Regions from separate parts of the Streptomyces sp. NPDC046881 genome, predicted to be linked through region 2. Evidence: riboswitches for the same ligand, from Rfam matches in the RefSeq annotation. Region 2 holds a riboswitch; the other holds the start of a gene.

Evidence for each region. Region 2 has a riboswitch for cyclic di-AMP ahead of ABZ923_RS32355 (M23 family metallopeptidase). Riboswitches for the same ligand answer to the same signal wherever they lie in the genome.
Region 1: linked by a shared signal. The riboswitch ahead of ABZ923_RS22740 (LysM peptidoglycan-binding domain-containing M23 family metallopeptidase) and the one ahead of ABZ923_RS32355 (M23 family metallopeptidase) in region 2 are both predicted to bind cyclic di-AMP.

The regions. Positions count from the first base shown of each region.
Region 1 covers NZ_JBEYXJ010000048.1:32,597-36,757, forward strand. The annotation lists gene ABZ923_RS22730 (tyrosine-protein phosphatase) at 1-323, opposite strand, end outside; gene ABZ923_RS22735 (alpha-galactosidase) at 495-2,567, shown strand; cyclic di-AMP (ydaO/yuaA leader) riboswitch at 2,871-3,028, shown strand; gene ABZ923_RS22740 (LysM peptidoglycan-binding domain-containing M23 family metallopeptidase) at 3,034-3,915, shown strand; gene ABZ923_RS22745 (SGNH/GDSL hydrolase family protein) at 4,088-4,161, shown strand, end outside.
Region 2 covers NZ_JBEYXJ010000097.1:8,032-12,192, forward strand. The annotation lists gene ABZ923_RS32350 (PP2C family protein-serine/threonine phosphatase) at 1-767, shown strand, start outside; cyclic di-AMP (ydaO/yuaA leader) riboswitch at 1,013-1,181, shown strand; gene ABZ923_RS32355 (M23 family metallopeptidase) at 1,189-2,223, shown strand; gene ABZ923_RS32360 (aldo/keto reductase) at 2,309-3,253, shown strand; gene ABZ923_RS32365 (PrsW family intramembrane metalloprotease) at 3,940-4,161, opposite strand, start outside.

The DNA of each region.
Region 1 (4,161 bases), on a different contig from region 2:
AGGTCGCCCTCGCGGACCATCTTCCAGAACTCGGCGCCGTCCGCCGGGTCGCTCAGCGGCAGGTTCACGTTCCGCACGCCGGGCAGCTCGACGTCGGGGCCCTCCAGCTTCTGGTCGGCCGCGTTGCGGAAGTCGAAGACCGTGTGCAGGCCCAGGGAGGCGAGGAAGGCCGCGTCCTCCTGCGTCGCGTGCGCGAGGTGGCCGCTGCGGTAGAGCACTCCGTGACGCACCCGTCGTCCGTCCACGGTCGGCAGCCCGCCCACATCGCGGAAATTGCGCACTCCGGTCAGCTCCGGCTCGGTCGACGGGACCTGCTGCGTCACGGGGGCTCCTCCCGGTCGGTCGCCGCCGTCGCGGCTCGGCGGCGGGCGCTGCGTCGACCATACGGCATCGATTTCCTCGGGCAATGAGTTGTCCACAGGCATTGCCAGAGGGGTGCGCGCCCCCGATGATGTTGGGACTTGAGCGGATCTGTTGGCCCTTGTGAGGTCTCGATGGTGGACATCGCGGAAAACGGTCGTACGTGGCTCCTTTCGGGGCCCCACAGCAGCTACGCCCTGCATCTCACCGACGCGGACGAGCTGCTGCACCTGCACTGGGGGCCGCGGATCTCCCTCGCCGACGCCGAGGCGCTCGCGGTGCGCCCGCTGCCCGGCTACCGGCCCTTCGAGTCCCCGCTGGACGGCCGTGAGGAGTACCCCGTCGAGGGCGGACCCCGGTTCGTCCGCCCCGCCCTGTCCGTCCGCACCGAGGAGCGGCGTGGCACCGAGTGGCGCTTCGTCGCCTGCGCCACGGAGGGCGACGAGCTGCGGCTGCGCTTCGACGACGACGGCGTGGGGATCACGCTGCACTACCGGATGCGCGGCGACGTGGTCGAGCGCTGGGTGACCGTCGTCAACGGCGGCCACGCGCGCGTGGAGCTGCTGCGGGCCGACGCGGCCACCTGGACGCTGCCCGACCGCGAGGGCTGGCACCTGTCCCAGCTGCACGGCCGCTGGGCCGCCGAGTCCCGGCTCACCGCCGCCCCCCTCACCTACGGCGAGAAGGTCATCGGCAGCCGCCGCGGCCACACCGGCCACCAGCACCTGCCCTGGGTCGCCCTCGACAGCGACGCCACCGAGGAGCACGGCGAGGTCTACGGCTGCGCGCTCGGCTGGTCCGGCTCCTGGCGCATCGCGGTCGCCCAGCTGCCGGACGCGCGCGTGCAGATCACCGGCGGCGCCGGCTACGACGACTCGGGCCTGCTGCTCCTCGCGCCCGGGGAGTCGTACACCACCCCGGTCTTCGCGGGCCTGTGGAGCGACGGCGGCTTCGGCGGCGCGAGCCGCGCCTGGCACGCCTACCAGCGCGCGTACGTCGTTCCGGACGCCGACCGGGACCGGCCCGTGCTGTTCAACTCCTGGGAGGCCACCTTCTTCGACATCTCCGAGGAGCAGCAGCTCGCGCTCGCCCGCCGGGCCGCCGAGATCGGGATCGAGCTGTTCGTCGTCGACGACGGCTGGTTCGGCACCCGCACCGGCGACCGCGCCGGCCTCGGCGACTGGACCCCCAACCCCGACCGCTTCCCGCACGGCCTGAAGCCCCTCGCCGACCAGGTGCACGGCCTCGGCATGCAGTTCGGCATCTGGGTCGAGCCCGAGATGGTCAACCCCGACAGCGACCTGTACCGCGCCCATCCCGACTGGGTGCAGCACCAGCCGGGACGCCGGCGGACGGAACTGCGCAACCAGCTCGTTCTCAACCTCGCGCGCGAGGACGTCCAGGAGTACCTCTGGGAGCGGCTGGACACCCTGCTCTCCAGCGCCCCGGTCGACTATGTGAAGTGGGACTTCAACCGCTGCTTCACCGACGCCGGCTGGCCCGGGGAACCGTACCCGCAGCGCCTGTGGGTGGACCACGTCCGCGCCCTGTACGCCCTGCTGGACCGGCTGCGGGCGGCCCATCCCGGTGTCGCCTTCGAGTCCTGCTCGGGCGGCGGCGGCCGGATCGACCTCGGTGTGCTCGGCCGCACCGACCAGGTGTGGACCTCCGACAACACCGACCCGCTGGACCGGCTCGCCATCCAGCACGGCTTCACCCAGATCCATCCCGCGCGCGTGATGGCGGCCTGGGTCACCGACAGCCCCAACACCCAGCTCAACGGGCGGGTCAGCTCGCTGCGGTTCCGGTTCGTCAGCGCCATGGCGGGCGTGCTCGGGGTGGGCGGGGACCTGACGGAGTGGAGCGCGGAGGAGCTGGCCGAGGCCCGGCGGTGGGTGGAGCTGTACAAGGAGATCCGCCCGGTCGTGCAGCACGGCGAGCTGTACCGGCTGCGGCCCCCCACGGGCGGCCTGAGCGCCGTGCAGTACCTCCGGGACGAGGAGGCGGTCGTCCTCGCCTGGCTCCAGGCGCAGAGCCACGGCGAGCCGGTCCCGGCGGTGCGGCTGCGCGGGCTCGACCCGGCAGCATCGTACGAATGCCGTGAAACGGGCGAAGTGCACCGGGGTGCCGTACTGCTGCACCACGGGCTGCACACCGGGCTGAAGGGCGACCTGGATGCGACGGTCATCCGGCTCCGCCGTATCTGAGCGCTCTGTACGGATTACCCCCTTTGTTCCAACTCGCTGCGGAATGCGGGGGCAGAGGACCGAACCGCGTGAGGAGCGTCATAGCCGTGACCGAGCGTCGCGCGTCATGTCCGCGTAATACCCGTCGCCACGAGGGAAACTGAGGGAACGAAGGGCCGGGAATTCACCGAGGGTGACCGTGGATTCCCGCGTCGGATCACCCAAAACGCGAACAGCCGGAATCGGCTGCTTGTTTCACGCGTCCCGCTCGCTTACGTTCGCCACCCAACCGGACGGAACGCCGAATCCTGCCGCCGTCCGGACTGCCCACACATGACCGGTCTCGGCAGGAGCGGGGGACCCACCAGGTACGACCGCCTGTCCCGGTCTCCGCGACAGGCTAGGGGTGCAGCCGTGCGCGCACGGCCGGGCAGCTCCAGCCCGAACCCGACAGCTGACCTCGCAGGCGCCGGAGAGGAACAGCGCCATGCCCGCAAAGGGTAAGCACCGACGCCCCAAGACCCCGCGTCTCTCCCGCTCCCTCGCCGCCGCCGGAACCGGCGGCGCCGCCCTCGCGCTCCCGCTCGTCGGGGCCGCCGGAGCGCATGCCGCGACCCCCGCACAGCCCGTGTCCGAAGCGGCCGTGCAGTCCCTTCCGCAGACCGCTGCGAAGACCGCCGCCCAGCAGGAAGCGGGCGTGCGCACCTACACCGTGCGCGGTGGCGACTGCCTCGCGAAGATCGCCGAGGAGCAGCACGTCAGCGGCGGCTGGCAGCGGCTCTACGACGACAACCGGCAGGCCGTCGGCGCCGATCCGGCGCTCATCCGCCCGGGCCTGAAGCTCCGCCTCGGCGGGCAGGCCGCGCCGGCCCGCACCGAGTCCGCCGCCCAGCCGGCCCGCCCGGCCGCCCCGAAGCCCGCCCGGCCGGCCGGGTCCGACGCCGCGCCCACCGCCTCCGCCGGCTACACCCTGCCGGTGGCCGGCGCCACCGTCGGCACCGGCTACCACGTCGCCGGCAGCATGTGGTCCAGCGGCTACCACACCGGCGTCGACTTCGTCGTCCCGACCGGCACCCCCGTCAAGGCCGTCGCCGCGGGCACCGTCGTCTCCGCCGGCTGGGGCGGCGCGTACGGCAACCAGGTCGTCCTCAGGCTGGACGACGGCCGCTACGCCCAGTACGCCCACCTCTCGCAGCTCTCCGTCTCGGCCGGCCAGACCGTGACCGCGGGCCGGCAGGTCGGCCTGTCCGGCGCCACCGGCAACGTGACCGGACCGCACCTGCACTTCGAGATCCGCACCACGCCGGACTACGGCTCGGACCTGGACCCGGTCGCCTACCTCCGCGCGCACGGCGTCCCCGTCGGCTGACACCCGCCCCCACTGCCCGGCGCCGCCTATTCCTGACTTGGCACATTATTTAAGAGTTTTAAGAGTGGCTCATCTCACCGTTCGTCAACCCCCGCCTACGGTCGCGTAGGCCACATCGAAAGGTGAATCATGGTCCGACGTGGCAGACGATTCGAAGAATGACAACGCATCAGTGATCGGGTCGTACGTGGCGGTGGGGGACAGCTTCACCGAGGGCGTCGGCGACCCCGGCCCCGACGGGGCGTT
Region 2 (4,161 bases):
GGCGCGGGGACCGGCAGCTCGCCTCCGCCCGCGAGATCGCCGAGGCCGCCCAGCGGGCCGTCCTGCCCGAGCCCGCCGCACGGATCGGCGGCTTCGAGATCGCCGCCCGCTACGAGGCGGCGCGGCAGGACGCGTTCATCGGCGGCGACCTGTACGCGGTGCAGGACAGCCCGCACGGCGTCCGGCTGGTCGTCGGGGACGTGCGCGGCAAGGGCATGGGCGCGGTGGCCGCCGTCGCCGTGGTGATCGGCGCGTTCCGGGAGGCGGCCGAGCAGGAGGCCACGCTGGAGCAGGTGGCCGAGCGGCTGGAGCGGGCGCTGGCCCGCGAGGGCACCCGCCGCGACGGCATCGACGCGCTCGAGGGGTTCACCACCGCGGTCCTCGCCGAACTCCCGCACGGCGAGGGGCTCGTACGGATCGTCAACCGCGGCCACCCGCCGCCGCTGCTGCTGCACGCCGACGGCACCCTGCGCACCCTGGCCGCCGCCGAGCCCGCGCTCCCGCTGGGCATGGGCGACCTGGGCCTGTGGCGGGACCGGGCCACCGAGGCCTGCTTCCCGAGCGGCGCCACCCTGCTCTTCCACACCGACGGCCTCTCGGAGGCCCGGGACGCCCACGGCCGGTTCTACGACCCCGAGCGGCGGCTCGCCGGGCGCACCTTCCCCGGCCCGGCCGCGCTGCTCGGCCGGCTCGCCGCGGAGGTGCGCCGGCACTGCGGCGGTGACATGACCGACGACATGGCGCTGCTCGCCGTACGACGGCCCTGACGTTCGTCACCCAAGGTGACCGGACGAGCGCCCTCCGCATAACATCTGAGTCACCATCAAAACCTGAAGTGACTGCTGAACTCTTCCGAGGTCCGGCCAACTCGCCCGTTTTGGCGGGGTAGCGGGCGATAACTCCGCCGGTGAAAACGTTAACGATCAAGCCGAACGGCTTGGAAAGTGACTGGCAAGTCTATTAACGTTCGATAACGCAGCGCGGTCGTCCCAGCCGTCACCAGAGGCGGCTCCGTGCGCACGCGCCGAATCCCGCAAGGGAACCGGGGAACCACCACCTTGGGGTGAATCACGCGGATGCCGTCGTGAACTCATCGAGTCCACGACCGGTATACGCGCGTAGGAGACCTTCCTGCTCCGAACCCGTCAGCTAACCCGGTAGGCGGAGGAAGGAAAGGAGTACGCCCGCGTGGCGTCCAACCGGCCTGCCCCAGAAGCCCCCTTCATACCGGCTCAGCGCGAGACCGACACCTTCGGTTACGGCTCCTACCGCGCCGAGGAGGGCACCTGGGAGGAGTGGAACCCGACCGAGGAATCCGTCGCCCCGGTCCGTGGCCGGCACCGCGTCGCCAAGCAGCGCGGCGGCTTCGCGCGCAGCTCCACCGTCCTCGGCGTCGGCGTCATGGCCGCGGTCGGCGCGGGCGGCATGGCCAGCGCCAACACCGGCAAGCCGCCGGTCTCCATCTCCCTTCCGGACCTGCCCTCCGTCGGCTCCCTCTTCGAGGACGGCTCCGGCGACGCCCCGGCCGCCGAGGCCACCACCACGCTCAGCAGCGTCGGCGTGGCCACCGCGGACGCCGAGGACGGCACCGACGCGGGCGAGGCCCTGCGCAACCGGATCATGGCCCAGGCCGAGCAGCAGCAGGGCCAGGCCGACAGCAAGGCCACCGCCGTCGCGCTCGCCGCCGCCGAGAAGAAGGCCGCCGACGCCGCCGCCCAGGCCGAGAAGGAAGCCGCCGCCAAGGCCGCCGCGGCCAAGGAGAAGGCGGAGGCCGCCGCCGAGAAGAAGGCCGAGGAGGCGCGGCTGGCCCGGCTGGCCAAGCAGTACACGCTGCCGACCTCCTCGTACACGATCACCTCGACGTTCGGCCAGGCCGGTTCGATGTGGTCCTCCGGCTACCACACGGGTCTGGACTTCGCCGCCCCCACCGGCACCCTGATCAAGGCCGTGCACAGCGGCACGATCACCGAGGCGGGCTGGGCCGGCTCCTACGGCTACCGCACGATCCTCACCCTGGACGACGGCACCGAGCTGTGGTTCTGCCACCAGTCCTCGATCAACGTCAAGGCCGGCCAGAAGGTCTCCACTGGCGAGGTCATCGGCCGCGTCGGCGCCACCGGCAACGTCACCGGCCCGCACCTGCACCTGGAGGTCCACCCCGGCGGCCAGGCCACCGGGATCGACCCCATGGCGTGGCTGCGCGGCAAGGGCCTCACCCCCTGACGTCCCCGCCCCGCGCGGGGCACTTCGCGGGAAATCGACGCCGGTGGCGGAATGCGATCATCCGTCACCGGCGTTGAGCTGTCGTATGACGTCACTTCGTAAACTGGGCTCTTCCGATCTCGAGGTCTTCCCGCTCGCCCTGGGCGGCAACGTCTTCGGCTGGACCGCGGACGAACAGGCCTCCTTCGCCGTCCTCGACGCCTACACGGCGGCCGGCGGCAACTTCATCGACACCGCCGACGCCTACTCCGCCTGGGTCGAGGGCAACCAGGGCGGCGAGTCGGAGACGATCATCGGCAAGTGGGTCAGGGCCCGCGGCAACCGCTCCGACGTCGTCATCGCCACCAAGGTCAGCCAGCACCCGGAGTACCAGGGGCTGTCCGCCGCCAACATCAAGGCCGCGGCCGACGCCTCCCTGCGCCGCCTGGACACCGACTACATCGACCTCTACTACACCCACTTCGACAAGCCCGAGGTGCCGGTCGAGGAGATCATCGGCGCGCTGGACGAGCTGGTGAAGGCCGGCAAGGTCCGGCAGATCGCCGCGTCCAACATCACCCCCGAGCGCCTGCGGGCCTCCCTGGAGTTCTCCGACCGCGAGGGCCTCGCCCGCTACGTCGCCCTCCAGCCGCACTACAACCTGGTCTCCCGGGACACCTACGAGGGCCCGCTGCAGGACCTCGCCGCCCGCGAGGGGCTGGCCGCCGTCCCGTACTTCTCCCTCGCCTCGGGCTTCCTCACCGGCAAGTACCGGCCCGGCACGACCGTCGACAGCGCCCGCGCCGGCGGCGCCGAGAAGTACGCCGGCACCGAGCGCGGCCAGAAGGTCCTCGCGGCCCTGGACGAGGTCGCCGCCGCGCACGAGGCCCCGGTGGCCACCGTCGCCCTGGCCTGGCTCGCCGCCCAGCCGACGATCACCGCCCCGATCGCCTCGGCCCGGACGGTGGAACAGCTGCCGGCGCTGCTGGGCGTGGCCGAGCTGACCCTCACGGACACCGAGGTGGCCCACCTGACGGAGGCGTCCGCCTAGGGGCCCCTCCGGATCCTCCCGATGTCGCGGGGGCCCGGCAGGCCCACCATCCGCGACACCGGGGCCCCGCCCGGGCCGGCCAGCAGTGCGGCCGCTCGGCGCGGGCCTGAGCTGTTTGGCGCGGCCCTGATCCGAAAGAGAGGCGCTGGCCCTTCGCACCGGGACCGCCCGATCCGGTGGTGCCGCGCCCTCGTCGGCTTTTGGGTTTGCGGCGGCCCGGTCTGGCGGTGCCGCGCCCGTGTCGGCCCTTCGCACCGGGGCGGCGGCCGGGTCTGGCGGTGCTGCGCCCTCGTCGGCTTTTGGGTTTGCGGCGGCCCGGTCTGGTGGTGCCGCGGCCGTGTCGGTCCTTCGCACCGGGGCGGCCCGGTCTGCCGGGGCCACGCCGGCGTCGGTCCTTGGGTTTGCGGCGGCCCGGTCTGGTGGTGCCGCGGCCGTGTCGGTCCTTCGCACCGGGGCGGCCGGGTCTGCCGGGGCCACGCCGGCGTCGGTCCTTGGGTTTGCGGCGGCCCGGTCTGGCGGTGCCGCGCCCGTGTCGGCCCTTCGCACCGGGACGGCTCGGTCCGGCGGTGCCACGGCCGTGTCGGCCCTTCGCACCCGGACGGCCCGGTCTGGCGGTGCCGTGCTCTCGACGGTCCTTGGCTTTGCGGTGGCCCGGGCCGGCGTGCCGTGCCCCGTCGGCCCCGGGGCTACGTCCGGTACGGGTTGTACGCGGCGTACGGCATCGCCGGATACCCGTAGGGCGCCGGCTGCCAGTGCGTCGGCGCCGGTACGGAGGCCCGGCTCGCGTACTCCAGGGCCGGCCGGGCCACGTGCCTGCGCTTCCACAGCTCGTCCAGCAGCTCCCGCTCCCGCACGACGAAGTCGGCCCCGGCCTTCCCCGCCCGGCCCCGGTGCCGCAGGAAGGCCAG